One region of the Curtobacterium sp. MCBD17_026 genome, then DNA from elsewhere that is predicted to be linked to it. Evidence: riboswitches for the same ligand, from Rfam matches in the RefSeq annotation. Region 1 holds a riboswitch; the other holds the start of a gene.
What was found. Region 1 has a riboswitch for thiamine pyrophosphate ahead of thiM (hydroxyethylthiazole kinase). Riboswitches for the same ligand answer to the same signal wherever they lie in the genome.

Region 2: linked by a shared signal. The riboswitch ahead of DEI85_RS04710 (ECF transporter S component) and the one ahead of thiM (hydroxyethylthiazole kinase) in region 1 are both predicted to bind thiamine pyrophosphate.

The regions. Positions count from the first base shown of each region.
Region 1 covers NZ_CP126281.1:2,139,803-2,147,315, forward strand. The annotation lists gene DEI85_RS10060 (hypothetical protein) at 1-84, opposite strand, end outside; gene DEI85_RS10065 (RNA-binding S4 domain-containing protein) at 118-480, shown strand; gene DEI85_RS10070 (DUF6578 domain-containing protein) at 474-848, opposite strand; gene DEI85_RS10075 (J domain-containing protein) at 848-1,783, opposite strand; gene DEI85_RS10080 (winged helix DNA-binding domain-containing protein) at 1,897-2,973, opposite strand; gene DEI85_RS10085 (phosphotransferase enzyme family protein) at 2,970-3,716, opposite strand; gene DEI85_RS10090 (NUDIX domain-containing protein) at 3,824-4,780, opposite strand; TPP riboswitch at 4,849-4,944, shown strand; gene thiM (hydroxyethylthiazole kinase) at 4,933-5,799, shown strand; gene thiE (thiamine phosphate synthase) at 5,796-6,545, shown strand; gene thiD (bifunctional hydroxymethylpyrimidine kinase/phosphomethylpyrimidine kinase) at 6,542-7,513, shown strand, end outside.
Region 2 covers NZ_CP126281.1:990,580-998,092, forward strand. The annotation lists gene treY (malto-oligosyltrehalose synthase) at 1-2,106, opposite strand, end outside; gene glgX (glycogen debranching protein GlgX) at 2,103-4,334, opposite strand; gene DEI85_RS04705 (hypothetical protein) at 4,462-4,782, shown strand; TPP riboswitch at 4,865-4,976, shown strand; gene DEI85_RS04710 (ECF transporter S component) at 4,971-5,609, shown strand; gene DEI85_RS04715 (ATP-binding cassette domain-containing protein) at 5,612-7,513, shown strand, end outside.

The DNA.
Region 1 (7,513 bases):
CACCAGGCGGTCGCCGAGCGCGGCGTCGTGCAGCACCCCGAGCGCACGGGCCCGGGCGATCACCGCCTGTTCGTCCGCATGCACCACCCCAGGGTACGGGCCGCCTAGAGTGTCGACATGGAGAAGGCCCGGGTCGACAGCTGGATCTGGGCCGTCCGGATCACGAAGACCCGGTCGGCCGCGACTGCCGCGTGCAAGGCCGGTCACGTCCGGGTGAACGGGGAGCGCGCGAAGCCGGCGCAGCCGATCGGCCCCGGTGACGAGGTGCGGGTGCGCCAGAACGGCTTCGACCGCGTCGTCGTGGTGACCGGCATCATCCTGAAGCGGACGAGCGCCCCCGAGGCCGCGAAGCACTTCGAGGACAAGACCCCGCCGCGGCTGTCGAAGGAAGAGGCCGGGTTCGTCCCGATGCGCGAGCGCGGTGCCGGACGGCCGAGCAAGCGGGAGCGTCGCGACCTCGAGAAGCTCCGCGGCTACTGACGCTTCGGCTTGCCGTAGGGGTCGATGACGACTTCGAACTCGGCCTCGCCGTCCCACTCGACGGTGACCGGCTGCCCGGTCCAGCGGGCCTCGAGGTGACCGTCGTCGTCCTCGTCGGAGCCGCACAGGGCCGAACCGCTCGGCACCCGCTCGATCGCCACCCGTCCGTCACGGCCGACCGCGTACAGCTCGACGACCCGTCCACGGATCGCCTGCGTCCGCGCCGAGTCGTGTCGGACTTCGCCGAACCGCCGTGCTCCGTCCGCGGAGACGACCCAGTACTCGACGACGTCGCCGATCTCCACCGCCGGGCCGCAGCACTCGTGCTCCCAGCCCCCGATCTCGACCACGACGTGCAACGCGGACATCAGACGAAACGGACGGTCTGCTGCAGGCGGTCGCGGATCTCGAACACGTCGACCGAACCGGCCGGCGACCAGACGCCGCCCAGCACCTGGGCGAGCGCACTGCGGCGGACGACGAGCGCGGTGGGCTTCTTCGGGGAGCCGACGAGCTGCACGTCCTCGGTGACGGCGGCGTCCGGCACGACGAGCAGCCGGCCGGAGAACCGCACCCGGGTCTGCTTCTGCACGGCGCGGGCGGCGCGGACGAGTTCCTTGACGGGTCGCTCCCCCGGCGCGAGCGTCTCGCCGACGATCTCGCCGTGCTCGACGCGGACCGGAGCGCCCCAGTCGATGGACTCGACGGCCCAGAGTCCGCTCGCGGTCAGGACGGCGTGGTCGAGCTTGCCCTCGGCCCCGGCGTCGAGATCGTGCCACACGGTGACGCCGATCCCCATGTCGGAGACGATCAGGGCGGTTGCCTCTTCGGCCAGGGCTTCGGCGAGCAGCCGCCGGATGTGTCGGGGCGCGGAGCGGATGAGCGTGGGGTCGTAGGGGTCCTCGATGGGGTCGCCGAGGCCGACCCACTCGCGCTCGGCCTGCAGGAAGACCTCGCGCGACCGACCGCCGGGGTGTCCGTGGGACCGCGCCCGGGGGCGCGTGTCGCGACGCGCTGCCGGGGGTGCGTAGGCGTCGCGACCGGTGCCACCCCTGCCGGTGGAGCCGGAAGCACCGAACGAACCGGACGCGCGGGACCCGACGTCGTACGCGCGCCGGGCTTCCGGCGTGCCGATGCGCTCCCATGCGATCTGGACCTGGCGGAAGCGCTGGGCGTCGCCGCCGAGGTCGGGGTGCGTCTCGCGGGCCGCCCGCCGGTAGGCGCGGCGGAGCGCGTCGTCGTCAGCCGTCGCGGGGACGCCGAGGACTTCGTAGGGGGTGGCGTCGGCCGGGCTGTCCGTCATGGCCCTGCGACATTACCGGAGGCAGTGTCGGAGTCCGCCGCATGGTTGCTGGGTGCACTCTGGAGGAGCGGTGCGGCCGGGCTGCCTCGGCACACGGTCCGCAGGTGGTCGCGTCAGACCACCGTGGTCACGACCGGCGCTCCGAGGAACGCCGCGTACCGCGCGGCCGCAGCCTCGAGCGCACGGACGGACGACGCGTCGAGGGTGCCGAAGGGTGCGACGGTGACGAGGTGCTCGGCCCGGCGCTCGGTGCGCTTCCAGGTGCCGACGACGCGACCCCGCACGACGGCCATCGGCAGGAACACGCCGTTGGCTCCGGGGCTGACGCGGTCGGCGTGGGCGGGGTCGAGCTGCGCGGACCGGTCGGCGTACCCGAGCAGGTACTCGTCGAAGCCGGGGAGAAGGTGCCCGGTGGGGACGCGCGCGGCCGTCGGCCGGTCGGCGAGGGCGAGGAGCCCGTCGCCGAGGTCCTCGACCGCGTCCCCCGCCACGGCCCGGGCCCGGCGGAGGTCACTGAGCGGCAGCTTCGTCCAGCTCGCGGCGTCGGCCTCGGTCGCGGGGCCACGGCCGCGCAGGTACCCGAGCAGGACCCGGCGGAGGGCCTCGTCGCGGTCCGGCGGCTCAGCGGTGGCGGGTGCCCACTCGTCGAGCAGCACGAGCCCCTGCCCGACGCGGGCGGTGGGACCCCAGGCGACGAGGCGTTCCTGCGCGAGCTGCAGGACCAGGTGGTAGCCGCGACCTCCGGCCGGGTCGATGCCGGCAGCGCGGTACGCCGCGAACAGGTCGTCCCGGACCAGCGCACGGCCGCCCTCGAGGGCCGCGATCGTCGCCTCACGGGCCCGGCCGAGCAGGGCGTCGTCGATGCCGAGCTCGGCGGCGCGTCGGGCGATCGTGCGGAGGGTCCGCTCAGCGGTGAGCGAGAGCAGCAGGCGCAGGTCGTCGGGGCGCAGGGCGTGCAGGGTGCCGCGCATCGACCACGAGCGGACGAGTTCCCCGCGGTCGAAGGCCCCGCGGACGTCGTCCCGCGTCGACCCGGGAGCGCGGACCCCGATGGCCCAGAGCACCTGGCCGAGGTCCTGCCCCTGCACCCCCAGCATCCGCTCGACGACCTCCGTGGGGCGCAGCCCGGGCGCCGCGATGCCCTGCGCCGCGAACCGCGCCGAGCGGAGCCGCGCGGGGCTGGTGGTCACGCGACGGCGGCGGTGACGGCGTCGGCGTGCTGCTCCAGGTAGGCGACGTCGGCGCGGTACAGGTCGGCGTGGCCGTGCTGCAGGTCGCTGACGAACTTCGGGTTGCCGGCGGCGGCCTCGTGCTCGATCGTCGTGACGAGCGCGACGAGGGACGCGATCATCGTCTCGGCCAGGACGCTGCGGGAGCGGTCGTCGAGCGCGTAGGCGCGGCAGAACTCGGCGGCACGTGCGAGCCGATCGTCGAGGTCGGGGGCGGTCGATCCCTCGACAGCGCCGGTGGTGAACGGCGCGAACCGGTAGACGGCACTCGCGACGTCCCAGACGCGGGGACCGGGGTGTGCGGTGTCGAAGTCGATCAGGCCGACGGCGGCGATGCCGTCGTAGACGCAGTTGTACGGGGCGAAGTCGCCGTGCACGATCGTCTCGACCGGAGCACGTTCGGCCTGCGACCAGAGGTCGTCGGCGGCGCTGCGCGGGAAGCTGGCACCGGCGTCGTGGAACTGGCGGAGCAGGCGGGCGCTGGTGACGAGGGCTGCCTCGCTGGCGATGTCCTCGGTCCAGGGGTACTCCCCAGCGACGCCCGGGACGAACGAGACCGTCTCGAGGGTGTCACCGAGGGCGATCGGTTCGGGGGCTGCGACGAACCCCTGCTCGTGCAGGTGGGCGAGCAGCCGGTGCACCGTGGGGGTCCACGGCCCGGCGGGGCGGTGGACTCGGTCGTCGGCCCTGGTGATGCGCTCCAAGGGGAACCTCCTGCGTGTTGCGTCTCCGTTGACGAAGGGCCAGCGTACCGATCAGGACCGGCATGCGTCCCAGTCCATCCGGAACACGATCGGCCCCAGCGCGGTGACTACAGCTGGTCGCGCAACCAGGACGGCCCGTGGACGGTCGCGCCGAGGGCCTCGACGCGGTCGCGGAGCTCGCGGTCGGCCGTCACGACGACGACCGGCCCTTCGCCGGCCTGCACCGCGGCCCGCACGGACTCGACGATCGCGTCGTCGCCGGAGGCCGGAGCACGGACGACGTCTACAGCGCCGGTGGCGGCACCGCGGTCTGCGGCGGCTACGGCGTCTCCGTCGGCACCGCGCTCGACGCTCGCGCCCCCACCGTCCGCAGCGGCCCGGGCCTCCCCCTCGAGCACCACGGTCCACCGCGGCCACCACCGCGCGAACGGCAGGTCGAGCAACGACGCGGACACCCCGCCCGCGGCGAGCGCCGACACCTGTGCGAGCAGGCGTGACGCAGCGCCGGCTCGGTCCTTCCACCAGCCGTCGGGCACGCTGCCGACGACGTTCGCCGCGTCGACGACGACGTGCGGCGTGGTCGCGACGGTGGCACGGAGCGCCGGCCAGGACCTGCCGAAGCCGGGGTGCAGGGGCAGGTCGTCGACCTGGTCGATCGGGATCCACGACAGGGCGAGGCTCTCGCGGTCGGCGATGACGGGTTCGAAGGGTCGGGAGGCGCGCCCCACGACGGTCGTGTAGGTCCAGAACCCCAGGTCGAGCAGTGCCGTGTGGCGCAGGGCGATCGCGTCGTCGGGCACACCGGCTTCCTCGGCGGATTCGCGGAGGGCGGCGGTCACGGCTGCTTCGCCCTGGTGCCGTGCGCCGCCGGGGATGCCCCAGTTGCCGCCGTGGTGGCTCCACTCGACGCGGTGCTGCAGGAGCACGCGGCCGGCGCCGTCGTCGACGAGCAGGCCGGCGGCGCCGAAGCGTCCCCATGCCTTGGTGCCGTCGGGGCCGACCGCCCAGGCGTCGCCGGGGTCGCGGGGGCCGGGTGGGGGCCCGGGGGGCGTTGCATCTGGCACGGTCCAACCCTGGCACACGGTGCCCGGAGCGGGCCTCGAAGTGGTCACCGGGCGTCGTGTACGGTGTCGCTCGAGACACGGGGTGCCGCATCCAGCGGCTGAGATCACACCCGTCGAACCTGCTCGAGCTCGTACTCGCGAAGGGATCGTCCATGGAAACCGCTGCGCCCTCCCCTGCCTGGGCCCACCGAACCGCCGAACTGCTCGAGGCCGTGCGTGCCCGGGCCCCGCTGGTGCAGTGCATCACGAACACCGTCGTGCAGAACGTCACGGCGAACGTGCTGCTCGCGCTCGGGGCCTCGCCCGCGATGGTCGACGTGGCGACCGAGGCGGGGCCGTTCGCCCGCGTCGCGGACGCCCTGCTGGTGAACACCGGCACCCCGCACGCCGAACCGCGGGTCGCCGCGCTCGAGGCCGTGCACGCCGCCCGTGACGCGGGCACCCCGTGGGTCCTGGACCCGGTGGCCGTCGGCTCGCTGCCGGTGCGGACCGCCCTGGCGCGTGACCTGCTCGCGCTGCGCCCGACGGTGCTGCGGGGCAACGCCTCCGAGGTGCTCGCCCTGCTCGGCGACTCGGCCGGTGGCCGCGGGGTCGACAGCACCGTGGGCACGGAGGACGCTCGGGTCGCGTCGGTCGCTGCTTCGGACGGGAGGCTCGTGGCCGCGGTGGCCGTGTCGGGTGCGGTCGACCTGCTGGTCGCGCCCGGCATCGGTGTGGTCCGGGTCGCGAACGGCACCGACCTGCTGACGCGGATCACCGGAGGCGGGTGCGCGCTCGGCGCGGTCGTCGCCGCGTTCACGTCGGTCGCGCCGGAGGACGCGGGGGCCGCTGCCGTCGCCGCCACCGCGGTGCACACGATCGCCGCCGAGCTCGCGGCACGGGAGGCCGGCGGACCGGGGACCTTCCAGCCGCTGTTCCTCGACCGGCTGGCGTCGCTGACGCCGGAGGACGTCGTCCGCGAGGCCCGGATCACCCTCGAGGCCGCTCCCGCGGTCGACGCCCGGGCGGTGTCGGCGTGAGCGGGCTGCAGTCTGCGGGGTTCGGCGTCTACCTGGTGACCGACGGTGCCCTGGCCGACCGGCACGGCATCGGGGTGCTCGGGGTCGTCCGCGCCGCCGTGCACGCCGGGGTCCGGATCGTGCAGGTGCGGGACAAGGACGCCTCCGCGCGTGACCTGCTCGCCCTGACCGCCGCGGTCGCCGACGCCGTCGGGGAGCGCGCGAGGGTGGTGGTCGACGACCGGCTCGACGTCGTCCTCGCCGCACGGCACGCGGGACACCGGGTCGCGGGCGTGCACCTCGGCCAGTCCGACGTCCCCGTCACGGCCGCTCGCGCCCTGCTCGGAGCGGACGCCCACGTGGGCCTCACGGCGAACACGCTCGCGCACCTGGCTGCCGTCGAGCGACTCCCCCGCGGCACCGTGGACCTGCTCGGCGTCGGGGTCGTGCACCCCACGGCGACGAAGGCCGACCACCCGCCGGCCCTCGGCCACGACGGGTTCGCCCGGTTGGCCGCCGCCACCGACCTGCCGTGCGTGGCGATCGGCGGGGTGACCCTCGACGACGTCGTGCCGCTCCGGGCAGCCGGTGCCGCGGGCGTCGCGATCGTGTCGGGCATCTGCGCCGCGGCCGACCCCGGGTCCGCCGCGGCGGCGTACGTGGCCGCGTGGGGCCGTGGACCCGGCCACGGGGCGGAGGCCGGACGATCCGGTGACCTTGATCCACGCCTCCAGGCCGACGCCACGCACCACGGGGCGGACGCATGAGCGTCCCACGGGTGCTGAGCATCGCCGGGACCGACCCGACGGGCGGGGCCGGGATGCAGGCGGACCTCAAGGCGATCGCCGCGCACGACGGGTACGGGATGGGGGTCGTGACGGCGCTCGTCGCGCAGAACACGCACGGGGTGCGGTCGGTGCACCTGCCGGACGTCGGGTTCCTGCGGGAGCAGCTCGACGCGGTGTCGGACGACGTCGTGGTCGACGCGGTGAAGATCGGGATGCTCGGCACCGCCGACGTCGTGCGGGTCGTGACGGACTGGCTGCGGGAGCACCAGCCGCCGGTGGTCGTCGTCGACCCGGTGATGGTGGCGACGAGCGGGGACCGGCTGCTCGACGAGGACGCGGCGTCGGCCATGGGGGCGCTGTTCGCGCTCGCCGACCTGGTGACGCCGAACCGGGCCGAGCTCGTGGTGCTGGCGGAGCTCGCCGGCGCGGGTGCGGCTGGTTCCGGTGCGCCGTCGTCGGCTTCGTCGTCGTCGGCTTCGTCGCTGGATGCCGCGCGTGCCGTGGCGGCGCGGTGGGACGTCCTGGTGCTGGCGAAGGGCGGCCACGACGAAGGGCCGACCTCCGATGACGTGCTCGTGGCACCGGACGGAACCGTGCGGGTGTTCACCGGTCCCCGCGTCGCGACGACGAACACGCACGGCACCGGGTGCTCGCTGTCCAGTGCGATCGCGACGCTCGCCGCGCGGCACGGCGACTGGGAACTCGCGGTCGGGGTGGCGAAGGAGTGGCTGACGGCGGCGCTGCGCGGGGCGGACGCGCTGTCGGTCGGGAGCGGCAACGGCCCGGTCGACCACGGAGCGCAGGCGCGGGCAGCCCTGCCAGCGCTGTCGTACACGGACGTGTGGTGGACGGACGCGGCTTCGGTGCTGCAGGAGACCATCGACTGCGCGTTCCTGGTGGGGCTCGGGGACGGGACGCTCGAGCCGGAGGTCTTCGCGGGCTACCTG
Region 2 (7,513 bases), 1.1 Mb from region 1:
CCGGGTGAACAGCTCCGGGTGGTCCCGACGGATGCGCAGTGCGCGGGTCGTGACCAGGAGCTTCGCGGCGCCGTCGATGCCGATCGACGGCAGGTCCTCGGGGCCGTCGTCGTCCGGGCCGTCGAGCTCGGCGAGCACGTGACGCCGCTCGGCGTAGTCGACCGGACGACGGTTGTCGGGGTCGACGAGCGAGCGGTCCCAGAACTCGGTGCCCTGGTAGACGTCGGGGACGCCCGGGGCGGTGAGCTGGACGAGCTTCTGGGCGAGACCGTTCGACCACCCGGCGGCGTCGATCTGCTCGTCGAGGGCGTCGAGCACGGCGACCACGTCCGGGTTGTCGAACGCAGCGTCGACGATCGCGTGCATCTGCTGCTCGAACGCCTCGTCGGGCTCGGTCCACGTGGTGCTGTCTCCGGCTTCGCGGGAGGCCTTCTCGGCGTACGCGTGCAGACGCTCGCGGCTCGCGGGCCGAGCGCCGACGATCGCCTGCCAGAGCAGGTCGGCGAACACGCGGTCCTGCAACGGCACGAGCGACTGCAGGCGCTCGAGCGTGGCGGCCCACTCGTCGCCGAGCTCGGCCAGCACCGCGATGCGCGCGCGGGTGTCCTCGCTGCGCTTCGTGTCGTGCGTGGTGAGCGTCGTCATGGTGTGCGGCCAGCTGCCGAGCCGTTCGCGCTGGGCCTGGTGGAAGTTCGCCACCGAGACCGCGAAGACGCTCGGGTCGCCGCCGACCTCGCTCAGGGACGACAGGCGCGAGGTGCGGTAGAACGCCGTGTCCTCGACGCCCTTCGCCATCACCATGCCGCTGGTCTGCTGCAGTCGGACCGCCGCGGCGTTCGTCGGGTCGACGAGTGCCGGTGCGATCCGGTCGATGACGTCGTCGAGGTCCGGGCGGGCCTCGGCGGCGCGCTCGAGCGCCGTGATGAGGTGGTGGGCGCCCTCGGGCAGGTACGTGCGGTACACGTCGAACGAGGCCACGATCTCGGCGACCGCGTCGACGATCCGCTCGTGCGTGATCGTCTCCGTCACGGCGCTCGGTGCGAGCAGGCGTGCGAGCCGCTCGACCTCGCTGCCGAGGATGCCGTCCGCGATGCCCCGTCGGGTGTCGTGCGTGAGCTGCTGCCAGTCGGTCGGTTCGGCCCCCGACGCCGCGGTCAGCGCCTGCTCACCCGCGGGGTCGACGAACACGCGGTCGATCACCCCGAGGGCGTCGTACCCGGTGGTGCCGTCGACCGGCCACGAACTCGGCAGCTGCTCGCCGGGCTCGAGGATCTTCTCGACGAGGGTGTAGGCCCCGCCGGTCAGCTCCGCCAGGTCCTGCAGGTAGCCCGCCGGGTCGTACAGCCCGTCCGGGTGGTCGATGCGTAGGCCGTCGACGAGTCCGTCGCGGAACCAGCCTCCGATGACCCCGTGCGAGGCCGCGAAGACCTCGGGCTCCTCGACGCGGATCGCCGCGAGGGTGTTCACGGCGAAGAACCGGCGGTAGTTCAGGTCGTGGTCGGCGCGCTTCCAGTGCACGAACGCGTAGTGCTGGCGGGCGTGCACGGTCTCGACGGTGTCGCCGTCGTGCACCGTTCCGGGGGCGGTGGGGTAGGCGGTCTCGCCGACGCGCAGCACCGGACGCTCGGCGTCGGACGTGTCGAGCGTGACCGCGTCGAGCAGCCGGTCGTCGAGCACGGGGACGCGGACCTTGCCGTCGCCGGCTTCCCAGTCCACGTCGAAGGCCCAGGCCACGGGGGAGCCCTGCCCGAGTTCGAGCAGGGACCACCACCACGGGTTCGACTCGGGGGTCGCGACGCCGACGTGATTCGGCACCACGTCGACGATGACCCCGAGGCCGACGGCGTGCGCGGCCTCGGCCAACGCCCGCATCGCCTGGTCGCCACCGCGGTCGGTGTCGACCCGCGTGTGGTCGACCACGTCGTAGCCGTGGTTCGACCCGGACTCGGCCTGCAGCACCGGCGACAGGTACAGCCAGTCGGCGCCGAGGTCGTGCACGTAGTCGACCAGGTCGCGGGCGGCGTCGAGGTCGAAGTCGGCCGAGACCTGCAGCCGGTAGGTCGACGCGGGGACGCGGTTCGCGGCGCCGGGCGTTCCGGCGGTCATCGGGTGGCTCCGCTCGGTGCGGTGGACCCGGCCGGGTTGGCCGGGGTGACGGTGTCCTGCGGGGCGTCTGGTCCGGGGGCGCCGTCCTGCTCGGCGTCGACCGGGGTGCTCGTGACCTCGTGGTCGGGCTCGGCACGCAGCACGATCATCGACCGGGCGGGGACGTCGAGCGGGGTACCCGCGTCGAGCACCTCGTCGCGGGCGCCGGGGTCGGCGGTGTCGATCCGGACGGTCCAGCCGGGGGAGTACTCCTCGGGTGGGAGCGTGAAGGTCACGACGTCGTCGTGGGCGTTGAAGTACGTGATGAAGCCGACGTCGGTGATGCGCTCACCGCGGGCGTCGCGACCTCGGATGCCCTCGCCGTTCAGGTACATGCCGACGCTCTTGCCGAAGCCGGAGTCCCAGTCCTCGGGGTCCATGGCGTCGCCCGAGGGGGTCAGCCACACCACGTCGGGCAGCGGTTCGCCCTCACCACGTCGGACCGGACGGCCGTTGAAGTACCGGGTCCGGCGGAACGTGGGGTGGTCGTGCCGCAGCTTCACCACGTCGGCGGTGAACTGGATGAGGTCCTCGTCCGCACTGTCCCAGTCGATCCAGCTGAGCTCGGAGTCCTGCGCGTACACGTTGTTGTTGCCGGCCTGCGACCGGCCGAGCTCGTCGCCGTGCGCGATCATCGGCACACCCTGGCTCAGGAGCAGGGTCGCCAGGAAGTTCCGGCGACGCTGCAGCCGCAGGGCGTTCACCGCCTCGTCGTCGGTCGGGCCCTCGGCCCCGGAGTTCCACGACCGGTTGTGGCTCTCGCCGTCGTTGTTGTCCTCGCCGTTGGCCTCGTTGTGCTTCTCGTTGTAGGCCACCAGGTCGTACAGAGTGAAGCCGTCGTGCGCGGTGATGAAGTTGATGCTCGCCTTGGGGGTGCGGCCGTCGTGCTCGTACAGGTCGGCCGAGCCGGAGATCCGCGAGGCGAACTCGCCGAGCGTCGACGACTCGCCGCGCCAGAAGTCACGGACGGTGTCGCGGTACTTGCCGTTCCACTCGGACCACTGGGGCGGGAAGTTGCCGACCTGGTAGCCACCGGGGCCGACGTCCCACGGCTCGGCGATGAGCTTGACCTGCGACACGATCGGGTCCTGCTGCACCAGTTCGAAGAAGGCCGACAGCCGGTCGACCTCGTAGAACTCGCGGGCCAGTGCCGAGGCGAGGTCGAAGCGGAAGCCGTCGACGTGCATCTCGGTCACCCAGTAGCGGAGCGAGTCGAGGATGAGCTGCAGCGAGTGCGGGTGCCCGACGTTGAGCGAGTTCCCCGTGCCCGTGTAGTCCATGTAGAACTTCTTGTCGTCGTCGACCAGGCGGTAGTAGGCCGCGTTGTCGATGCCGCGGAACGACAGCGTCGGGCCGAGGTGGTTGCCCTCGGCGGTGTGGTTGTAGACGACGTCGAGGACGACCTCGATGCCGGCGCGGTGCAACTCGCGCACCATCGTCTTGAACTCCTGGACCTGCTGGCCCTGGTCGCCCGATGACGAGTACGCCGAGTGCGGCGCGAAGAAACCGATGGTGTTGTAGCCCCAGTAGTTCGACAGCCCCTTGTCCTGCAGGGTCGAGTCGTTCACGAACTGGTGCACCGGCATGAGCTCGAGCGTGGTGACGCCGAGGCGCTGCAGGTGCTCGATGACCGCCGGGTGGGCGACGCCGGCGTAGGTGCCGCGCTGCTCTTCCGGCACGTCGGGGTGGGTCTCGGTGAGTCCCTTGACGTGCGCTTCGTAGATGACGGTCTCGCCGTACGGCGTGCGCGGCGGACGGTCCCCCTGCCAGTCGAAGAAGGGGTTGATCACGACGCCCTTCATCATGTGCGACGCGGAGTCCTCGTCGTTGGTCGAGTCCGGGTCGCCGAACGTGTACGAGAAGAGCGACTGGTCCCAGTCGATCTCGCCGCTGGTCGCCTTGGCGTACGGGTCGAGCAGGAGCTTCGACGGGTTGCAGCGCGCGCCGTTCTCGGGGTCGTACGGGCCGTGGACCCGGAAGCCGTACTGCTGCCCGGGGCCGATGTTGGGGAGGTACGCGTGCCAGACGTAGGCGTCCACCTCGAGCAGGCGGACGCATTCTTCGTTGCCGTCGGAATCGAACAGACAGAGTTCGACGCGCTCGGCGACCTCGGAGAACAGCGCGAAGTTCGTGCCGCTCCCGTCGTAGGTCGCCCCGAGCGGGTACGGGTTTCCGGGCCAGGTGTGCAAACGGTCCTCCAGGTGTGGGTGCGGCCAACATATCGGCGGCGCTCGTCCGCGTCCGCAGACAAGCCCAGCTGTGGATGCCCACTGCGCCCCGCGGCCTGTGGAGGAACGGACGAGTAGCGTCGCGCGCATGGCCAACATCGTCTCGAAGATCGCAGACCAGGTCCGCCCGCTCGGGGTCTCCACGAACTACGGAGAACCCGTCGAGGTCGGTGACCAGACCCTCATCCCCGTGTCCGTCAGCTGGTTCGGCTTCGGTGGCGGCGGGGACGACGAGAACGGTGGCGGCGGTGGCGGCGGCCTGTCGGCCCCCGTCGGCGCGTACGTCCGTCGCCCGGGCAAGGACCTCGTGTTCGAGCCGAACCCGATCTCGCTGATCGTCGTCGGCATCCCCTTCGTGTGGGTGGCCGGGCGTGTCCTCCGCAAGCTGGTGCGCGCGCTCAAGAAGTGACCACCTGACGCAACCGGAGGCCCGTGGCGACGCCGCCACGGGCCTCCAGTCCGTCACGCGGTCGCGACCGCGTCTAGACTGCTGGCACACACACGGGAGTCCGGGACCGCCGGGCTGAGAGGGAGCGATCGGCGCTCCGACCGTCGAACCTGATCCGGATAATGCCGGCGCAGGGAGGAGTCAGCAGCATGCCTTCAGGCACGTCCACAACCGTCACCACCGCTCCACGGCGATCGCTGCGTTGGCGGGTCGTCGACATCGTCGTCGCGAGTGTCCTCGCGGTGGCCCTCGGAGTCGTCTTCCGGCTCTGGGAGTTCGGCTACGAACCCATCAGCGCCGTCATGGACCTCGTGCTCCCCGGCACGAAGGCCCTGTTCGGCGGGGTCTGGCTGCTCGCCGGCCCGATCGTCGCGATCGTCGTCCGCAAGCCCGGCGCCGCGCTCTACGGCGAGATGGTCGCCGCCTCGGTCGAGGCGTTGTTCGGCACCCAGTGGGGGTGGCTCACGCTCGAGGCCGGACTCGTCCAGGGCCTCGGCGCCGAGATCGTCCTCGCGCTGTTCCTGTACCGCGTCTACCGCCTGCCGGTCGTCGTGCTCGCCGGTGCCGCGGCCGGACTCGCGCTCGGCATCAACGACACCGTCCTCTGGTACCCGGGACTCGACGTCGCCTTCAAGGTCGTCTACGTGATCTGTGCGGTGATCTCCGGTGCCGTGATCGCGGGGGCGGGCTCCTGGCTCATCGTCCGGGCACTCGCCCGCACCGGGGTGCTCTCGTCCTTCGCGGCCGGCCGCGAGCACAGCCGCCGCGAACCCCGCGCCCTGGTGTGACCGTGCCCGCTCCGTCGGCGACGTCCCCTTCCGCCGGCGGCGACGCCGGCGCAGGTGCCGGCGTCCGCGGGGCGCGCATCGTGTTCCGCGGCTGGGGCTGGCGGTACCCGGAGCGAGACGCCTGGGCCGTCAGTGACGTCGACCTGACCGTCGAGCCAGGGGAGCGGGTCGCCGTCGTCGGGTCGTCCGGTGCCGGCAAGTCGACGCTCCTGCGAGCGGTCGCCGGCGTGCTGCCGGACGAACCCGACGCCACCGATGACACGGCTGCTTCGGTGCGGGGAACACTCCTGGTCGACGAGGCCGACCCCCGCGCGGTCCGCGGGCGTGTCGGTCTCGTCATGCAGGACCCCGAGGCACACACCGTGATGTCCCGCGTCGGCGACGACGTGGCCTTCGGCTGCGAGAACGCCGGCGTCCCCCGTGACGAGATTTGGGACCGGGTGCGGACGGCGCTCGATGTCGTCGGCCTCGACCTGCCGCTCGACCGCTCCACCGCGCAGCTGTCCGGTGGGCAGCGGCAGCGGTTGGCGCTCGCGGGCGTGCTCGCGATGCGGCCGGGTGCGCTCGTGCTCGACGAACCCTGCGCGAACCTCGACCCGGACGGCGTGGCGCAGGTGCACGACGCCGTCCGGGCACTGCTCGACGAGACCGGGGCGACGCTGCTCGTGGTGGAGCACCGGATCGGCACCTGGCTGGACCTGGTCGATCGGCTCGTGCTGCTCGAACCGGCCGGCGGCGTGGTCGCGGACGGTCCGCCGGCGCAGGTGCTGGCGGACCACGGCGAGGCGCTCACCGCGGCCGGGGTCTGGGTTCCCGGTGCCGAGCCGGCGCGTGGTTCCGCCCGGCGACGGCCTGCGCGCGGACGAGCGGGCGAAATGCCCGGGTTGTCGGGCGGGGCGACCGCGGCATTCCGCCCGCTCGGCGATGGGGAGCCCGGCGACGGAGCGCGTGAGATGACGTCGCGCGGACGAGCGGGCGAAATGCCCGGGTTGTCGGGTGGGGCGACCGCGGCATTCCGCCCGCTCGGCGAGGGGGAGCTCGGCGACGGAGCGCGTGAGATGACGTCGCGCGGACGAGCGGGCGAAATGCCCGGGTTGTCGGGTGGGGCGACCGCGGCATTCCGCCCGCTCGGCGAGGGGGAGCTCCGCGAGGGGGAGCTCCGCGAGGGGGAGCCCGGCGCCGCGGAGCGCGGCGAGGCGGCGGCGGCGGTGCTGCTCGAAGCCCGGGGACTCGGCACGGCACGGGCGAAGCAATCGGTCGGGAACGGTATCGACCTCGTGCTCCGGGCCGGACAGGTCCTCGCGGTCACCGGACCGAACGGCGTCGGCAAGTCGACGCTCGGGCTGACCCTCGCGGGCCTGCTGGCACCGGCCGCCGGCGAGCTCGGCGTCACCGACACCCTCGCCGGCGGCATCGGTGCGGCGCCGCACACCTGGACGAGCCGCGAACTCGCCGCCCGGATCGGCACGGTGTTCCAGGACCCCGAGCACCAGTTCGTCGCCCGCTCCGTCCGTGAGGAGGTCGAGGCCGGCCCCCGAGCACTCGACGCGCCTGACGCCGCCGAACGAGCCACCGCGCTGCTCGACGAGTTCGGGCTCGCACACCTGGCCGACGCCAACCCCTTCACCCTGTCCGGGGGCGAACAACGACGACTCGCGATCGCCTCGGTCATCGCCGCCCGGCCGCCGGTGGTCGTGCTCGACGAACCGACCTCCGGGCAGGACCGAGCCACGTGGCAGGCCGTCGTCGGGCGGCTCGGAGCCCTGGCTGACGCCGGCACCTCGGTGGTGGCGGTCACCCACGACCGCGATCTCGTCCGGGCACTCGACGCCGACGAGGTCGTGCTCGGGCCTGACGGCGCCCGGACCGTCGGGCGCGACCAGGGGCCGTCGGTCGCGACCGTC